DNA from 2 places in the Pediococcus pentosaceus ATCC 25745 genome. Region 1 is predicted to be linked to the other one. Evidence: riboswitches for the same ligand, from Rfam matches in the RefSeq annotation. Region 1 holds a riboswitch; the other holds the start of a gene.
What was found. A riboswitch is a leader RNA that binds a small molecule or an ion and turns the genes downstream of it on or off. The one in region 1 is predicted to bind lysine.
Positions count from the first base shown of each region.

Region 2: linked by a shared signal. The riboswitch ahead of PEPE_RS00670 (aspartate kinase) and the one ahead of PEPE_RS06970 (amino acid permease) in region 1 are both predicted to bind lysine.

Region 1 is NC_008525.1:1,412,459-1,416,291, reverse strand. It holds gene PEPE_RS06985 (LCP family protein) at 1-613, opposite strand, end outside; gene PEPE_RS06980 (alpha/beta hydrolase) at 750-1,547, opposite strand; gene PEPE_RS06975 (GNAT family N-acetyltransferase) at 1,637-2,137, shown strand; lysine riboswitch at 2,167-2,344, shown strand; gene PEPE_RS06970 (amino acid permease) at 2,458-3,833, shown strand, end outside.
Region 2 is NC_008525.1:160,514-164,346, reverse strand. It holds gene dapF (diaminopimelate epimerase) at 1-537, opposite strand, end outside; gene PEPE_RS00670 (aspartate kinase) at 537-1,916, opposite strand; lysine riboswitch at 2,032-2,212, opposite strand; gene lysA (diaminopimelate decarboxylase) at 2,381-3,673, shown strand; gene dapD (2,3,4,5-tetrahydropyridine-2,6-dicarboxylate N-acetyltransferase) at 3,694-3,833, shown strand, end outside.

The DNA.
Region 1 (3,833 bases):
CAACCCCGTCAACAATCTTTTCTAAGCCACCCATGTTAATTAAGCCGTAATAATCAATGGGAATATTTAGTAGTTTTTCGACAGCTTTGATTGCTGTACCGGCTCCACCTAAATCATAAGCAGCGTTAATCTTGGAAGGAGAATAATTTGAGTAACCAGGAATCGACATAACCGTATCCCGAGGGATGCTAGTTAAAGTCATTTTTTTCTTTTTAGGATTCAAGGTTGCCACGATAATGGTATCTGTTCGGCCACGATAATTACGCCCGAGGGCCCCAGTATCAGTACCTAAAAGCAAAATTGAAATTGGTTTACTTTGCTTTAAGGTAGCTGAAACATCACGTGATTTCTGGATTTTAGCACTATCAAAAATCGAATCTACAGCATTTTTGGCATCGTACCATTTCTTAACCCCAAAGATAGCCAATATAACAGCAATAATGGAAACGACAATGATGGTTTTTTTTCTACGAGGTCGTTTCTTTCGTGGTTTTCGGCGCTGGTTTTGTTTATTTTGACCGTTGTCACCATTGTTATTATTGTCATCAGGTGTGTAATTGAACCGGTTTCTGCTGAATCGGCTTGAATTGGATCTGGGTGATTCAGAATTCATGCAACTTATCCTCCGAGTTATACTAAAAAATTCAATCATTAATATGATACCAAATTAATGGATTATCTATAACTTTGTTTAAGAAAGTTTAACAAATAGTACACAAAAAATTGGTATATCGACATTAATAACGAACTTATTTCAATTCATGCAACCAGGCCAGCGCCGTGGTTAACCAAGTAGCAATCCGATGATCGACGTGATGGTTATCATAGGCGGTAGTTTCATCGGCTAGAGCCATCCCATGAGGGCCATGTTGGTAAAGATGAAGTTCTGTTGGAACCTGCAGAGCTTGAAGGGCTAAGAAGTAATCAACCGCATTTTGGGATGGAACTAACTGATCATCGGCCGTTGCCCAAATGAAGGTTGGGGCATTGTCTTTAGTGGCATTTTGATCAGCTGCTAATTGTTGAGGATGGGTGGTCCATTTAGCTAAAGTTTTAGCGTCAGGAAAACCATCATTAGGAGTAATTACAGGAAAACCTAAAATGGTTGCAAAAGGCTGCAATGTAGTTGATGCTAAATGGGTTTGTGAACTAAGCCAGGCTGCATTCCAGTTATTATTAAAATTGCTGACGATATGACCGCCAACCGAGAAGCCCATTAAAATAATCTGATTAACGTCAACCTGCCATTTTTCAGCGTTTTGATGCGTAATATCCATTGCTTCGGCTAATTCGATTAAGGGAGCTGGATAAAGTGGCTGAACTTCATCAACCAAGGAGTACCTTAGAACGGAGACTTGGTAACCAAATGATTCCAGACGTAAGGCAACTTTTTCAGCTTGAGCTAAATCGATGTGGGTGTAGGATCCACCGGGCACAAAGATTAAAGATGGACTTTTTTGATCAGTTAAATTGGGCGATATATATGAAATTAATTCGGCTTTTGATTTAGAATTAGTATGATTAAGTTTAGTTTTAACAATTTCCATAATGTTGACTCCTTTTTGAGAATTATATATTTGGTTACATTTTAATCTTTTTACTGTTATTCACCAAAGAAAAGGTAAGGAACTACGAAATGAAGTTTAAATTAAGATATTTTTTAGAAGATGATTTTAGTAATTATCAGGCGTTAGCTAATAATCGAAAGATTGCTAAATCAGCGGGGATGAAGATTCTGACAAACGCGTTTGAACAATGGATGGCGTTTAAAGGGATGGTTGGACGTCAAGGCTTTTTAGCAATCGTCAACGAAGCAGACCAAGTTGTGGGCGGAATTTTTATTTTTCAGCCAGCTGCAGAAGATATATATGAAATAGGATACTTATTGGGTGAAGAGTATTGGAACCAAGGTATTATGTCAAAAGCAGTACATTTTGCAATTAAAAACTTGAAAAATCGAAATAAACGAGATTTTAAAGTTTTTGCTAATGTTTGTATTGACAACTATGCCTCTCAGCAAGTACTAAAGCGCAATGGTTTTAAGCGTTTAGAAAAGATTACCACGGGAATCTCTGGTTATGATCAATCCTCACAAAAAGAGTATCGCTACGAATTAAATGTAAAATTACTTGAATAATTGAACAGATTTGTTATAATTTGAATCACATCGAAAGAAGAGGTTGCCTCAATTATTAGTAGATCCGGCTAGATGACTAAGCATCAATGACCCGAATTGAAAGGAAAAGAGGCCGAAATGACTACATGCTTATTCATGTACGATTTGGGCTCTGGTTGAATAAGCCAGAGACTGTCGCAATGAAAATTGCGGAGCGCTATCTACGATTTGACTAATGATTTTAAACAGTCTTTTTGTGCGTAGGAATGCTCACAAAAAGGCTTTTTATTTTGTTTTTTGAAAATCAACAGCGCCTCTTTTATTTTATAGGAGGTTTTCTTATGGCAGAACAAGGTGGTAGTCAGGTTAAGCGTGCCTTAAAGACGCGACATATTTCAATGATTTCACTGGGTGGAAGTATTGGTACAGGACTATTCGTAGCCAGTGGATCGGCAATCTCCACTGCAGGTCCCGGTGGTGCATTATTAGCTTACGTTGGGATGGGGGTCATGGTCTATTTCCTCATGACTAGTTTAGGAGAAATGGCGACTTATATGCCGGTTTCGGGTTCGTTTTCAACGTACGCAACTAAATACGTTGATCCAGCCTTTGGCTTTGCAATGGGATGGAATTACTGGTTTAACTGGGCTATTACGGTTGCAGTTGATATTAGTACCATTGCCTTGATTATGAAATTCTGGTTTCCTCACGCTCCGGGGTGGATCTGGAGCCTGTTGGCACTAGTGCTAGTTTTCTTGGTAAATGCTTTGACGGTTAAAGCTTTTGGTGAGACTGAATATTGGATTGCTTTAATTAAGTTAGTCACGGTTATTATATTTTTGGTCGTAGGAGTTTTAACCATTGTTGGAATTATGGGAGGTAAAGCCACATATTTAGAAAACTTTGTGTATCATAAAGCCCCGTTTGTGGGTGGGATCCCTGCTATTCTTAGTGTTTTCGTTGTGGCTGGTTTCTCGTTTCAAGGTACAGAATTGATTGGAATTACAGCTGGCGAATCTGAAACACCTGAAACTAGTGTTCCGAAGGCCATTAGCCAAGTATTTTGGCGAATTTTACTATTTTACATCTTAGCAATTTTTGTGATTGCTTGTATCATCCCTTATACAAGCCCTAATTTATTAGGATCATCAGCCCGTGATGTTTCCATTAGTCCATTTACCCTTGTGTTCCGTCGGGCAGGACTAGCAGGAGCAGCTGGGGTAATGAATGCGGTTATTTTGACCTCAGTACTATCCTCAGCTAATTCGGGGATGTATGCCTCGACTAGAATGTTATATTCGCTTTCGAAACAAGGATTTGCTGCCAAAATTTTTGGTAAAACTTCGAAGCGAGGAATCCCATACCTGGCCTTACTTGGTACAACTATCGTAGGATTGCTAACCTTTATTTCCAGTATTATGGGACCTAAAATTTATATATGGTTAGTTGCTGCCAGTGGACTGACTGGCTTTGTGGCTTGGGTCGGTATTGCGATTGCTCATTGGCGGTTCCGTCGGGCTTTTATTAAACAAGGACATGACGTGTCAGAACTTAGATATCGTGCAAAATGGTTCCCATTTGGACCACTCTTTGCCTTTGTTCTCAGTATTATTGTGATTGCGGGACAAGATATTCATTCCATTGCTAATTTCGATTGGCAAGCAATTGGGATTACGTACATGGCAATTCCGCTATTCATTGTGTTGTATACCTATTA
Region 2 (3,833 bases), 580 kb from region 1:
GTTATTATTATCAATTGCTATTAAATGTGGATTAGGTACCGCCACGGCTGAAAAAAGAAGCTGATCATCAAAATCTCGAACTGGCGCATTAAACAATTTATCCTGATTTTCAATTTGCATTGGTAGGTTTTTAGTATTAAAACTAACCGGTGAAATTTCCACCTGATATGTGGGTAACCCATTTCCAATCGTCGCTACCCGTCCTACATGCAAATCGGCTTGATCTGTTTGGACCAAAAAATCATTTTCTTCATATTTTTCGGCTAAATAACGAGCCACCGTTCGCAGCCCATTTCCACACATGCTAGCGAAGCTACCGTCGTTATTAATAACCTGCATTCGTCCCCGAACGCCAGCATGGTCACTTGAACTAACTACAAGAAGTCCGTCAGCCCCACCTAACAACCCTGTTTGATTATTAGTAACTTGAATTGCTAATTGAATTAACTGGTCTAGATTCATTGGTATTTCGAGTTGTTCTTGATCAAGTAATATAAATGAATTTTCTGATCCGTGTACTCGTAATAATTTAATCATCAGTCTGCCCTACCTTTGTTTTTAAAAAATTCTCTGTAAATTTCACGAACAGCTTGATTTACTTGGTTTTGATGAACTCCGAGCATCGTTGAGATTCTAGAAGCCCCTTGGTTAATCATCTGAATTCCAATTTGTTTTCGTGCTAGAGCATTCACAATTCGATCTACAACGCCGACCTTGTCACGCATTCCCTCTCCAACCACCATTAAGATTGCATAATCATCAATCCATTCTAACTGGTCAGTGTGCAATTCTTCCCGAATATCGGATAACAAACTGGGTAAAATTTCATCCGTTATTTGATTCTGGTTGAAAATAATTGTTAAATCATCAATTCCAGAAGGCATATGTTCGTAACTAATATCGTAACGATATAAAATTTTTAATAATTTCAAGGTAAAACCGACTTCACGATTCAACAGATATTTGTGTATATACAAAGCCGCAAACCGACTTGAGCTCGCCACTCCTGTTATTTCTAAATCAGAAGCATAATTTTGTTCGGGTTCAATTACGGTTCCTGGTAAATTGGGATGATCCGTGTTTTTAATCACAATTGGAACTTGAGCTTCAATTGCTGGGATGATGGCTTCATCGTGAAAAACGGAAAATCCAGCATATGCAAGTTCCCGCATCTCACGGTAAGTCATTTCTCGAATTGGATGTGGCTGGGCAATGATTTTAGGGTCAGCCGAATAAATGGAATCCACATCCGTAAAATTTTCATAAAGCTGAGCTTGGAAACCACGTGCGAGAATGGCCCCTGTGATGTCTGACCCTCCCCGCGAGAAAGTGCATACCTCACCATTTTGGTTATATGCATAAAAACCAGGAACTACAAGATACTCCGCCTCATCCAGCAAATTTGAACAAACTGCCTCAATTTGAGCATATGAATGCTGGTCTAAGATCGCGTTATTATAGTCACCATGTGCCTTTATGCCCAATTGTTTCGGATCAACAAATCGCGCAGTAACATTGAATTTTTTTAAAACTAATGCCATTAAAATTGCGTTTAACCGCTCCCCTGCCGCCTTAAAATGAGCAAGACGGCATGCTTTATTTGCGTGGTGCAAATTTGCTAAATCAATTAGATGTACATTGATTTGTTCAAAATCCGAATCAGAAACATGGTATGCATCTGCAATTTCTTGATATCGGTCTAGCACTGCTTGACGTGCTACTTTGACGTTCTCCCCAGATGCGTTGGCATATTTGATTAATAGATCCGTCACCTTAACATCATCTTTGAAACGCTTCCCCGGTGCTGAAACGACCACAATTCGACGTTCGGGATCTGCTCTTAAGATTTCAATTACTTTTTGATATTGCGCTGCGTTAGCTAGAGAGCTACCACCAAACTTAACAACTTTTACCATACTAGTCTCCTTTTGCGAGGTTCTAGCTTTCCAACTAACCAAAATAAAAACGCCCATTCGTAAAAAAACGAAAATGGGCGCTAGTAATTAACTAACATCGCTAAATCATTAGTCTGATTTGAAAAGCACCCCGCTATCAGTCATGATAGCGACAGTCCTTGAGATGTTATCTCAAGACCCAACAAACATTGAGAAAGGTCAATGTTCATTTCGGCGGATCATCCTTTCGCTGGGGCATATCGAATCCTTCATTCTATCCTCAGGTACTTTTAATCTCCGCAACCTCTTTTTTAATTTAAGCCTATTATACTCATTCTGTACTAGAATGCAAAAAAATAAATTTTTCATAAATCACTTCTACTTAGAGCAACAATTTATGACATATACCCCCTTACTTTATGCTTGACGAAATTCATTTAGTATTATAAATTTGTGAAAATTAAATTAGAAAAGGGGGTAAACGAATGTCTTTATACACCGTAAATAACGTTAATCAGGTTACCATAGGCGGCCTAAGCGCTACTCAACTTGCCCGTCAATATGGGACCCCACTCCAAGTTTTTGACGTCACCATGATTCGTAATCAAATTCAAGCCTTTCAAAAAGAATTTGAAGACCGTGGTATACGCGGCATCGTCAGCTATGCTTCCAAGGCTTTTAGTTGCAAAGCCATTTACCAAGTTGTTAAGCAAGAACATGCCCATTCCGATGTCGTTTCTGGAGGTGAGATTGCTACAGCTTTGGCCGCTGGTTTCCCCTCTACTAGTCTTAGCTTCCATGGCAATAACAAATCACTCGCCGAGTTGAATTTTGCCGTCCAAAAAGGAGTGGGAACTATCATTTTAGATAATTTTCATGAATTAGAATTGCTCGATCAAGTTTTGAACGAAAATAATACTCAAATTGATGTGTTGCTCCGTGTTACACCAGGTGTTTCTGCTCATACTCACAGCTATATTCAAACCGGTCAAACTGACAGTAAATTTGGATTTGATATTGATTCAGGACAAGCATTAAAAGCCATGCGCTTGTCCCAAAACAACCCTCGAATCCATCTACGAGGAATCCATGCCCACATTGGTTCACAAATTTTTGAAGTAACAGGTTTTAAATTAGAGGTTAAAAAGTTAGTCAATTTATTAACAAATTGGTCTCAAAAATACCAATTTACAGCCGATATTTTAAATATCGGTGGTGGATTTGGAATTAAGTATACCCATGCGGATGATCCTCTTGCCCCCGAGCTTCTTCTCGGTGAAATTTTAGATGAACTTCAAGTCCAGTACTCTAAGCTTGGACAACCCATTCCCACCATTTGGATAGAGCCAGGTCGTTCCATTGTTGGCCCAGCCGGTTTTTCACTTTACACAATCGGTTCACGAAAAGATGTCCCTGGTTTATCCCCTTACGTTGCTGTTGACGGCGGAATGGGTGATAATATTCGGCCCGCACTTTACCAGGCTGACTATGAGGCGGTCCTTGCAGAAAATCCAAACCAGCCTCCGATTGAAACCGTTCGTTTAGCTGGTAAATTCTGTGAATCTGGTGACATCTTAATCAACCACCTTCCATTACCTACTACTAAGACCGGTGATGTACTCGTTATGTTGGCAACAGGTGCTTACGGGTATTCAATGGCTAGTAACTATAACCGTAATCCTCGTCCAGCAGTTGTCTTTGCTGAAAATAGCCAAGCTCAATTAGTTATTCAAAGAGAAACATACGCAGATATGATACAAAATGATTTAGATTATTGAAAATTGAAAGGGGAATTACTATGAGTAATCTTGACACCCAGTCCATTATTAACACCATTTCAAACTCCAAAAAGCAGACCCCCGTTCGAGTGTTTATTGCCGGAGAAAAACTATATCAATTACAAATACCGAATGAAATTGAAGCTTTTATTTCACCAAC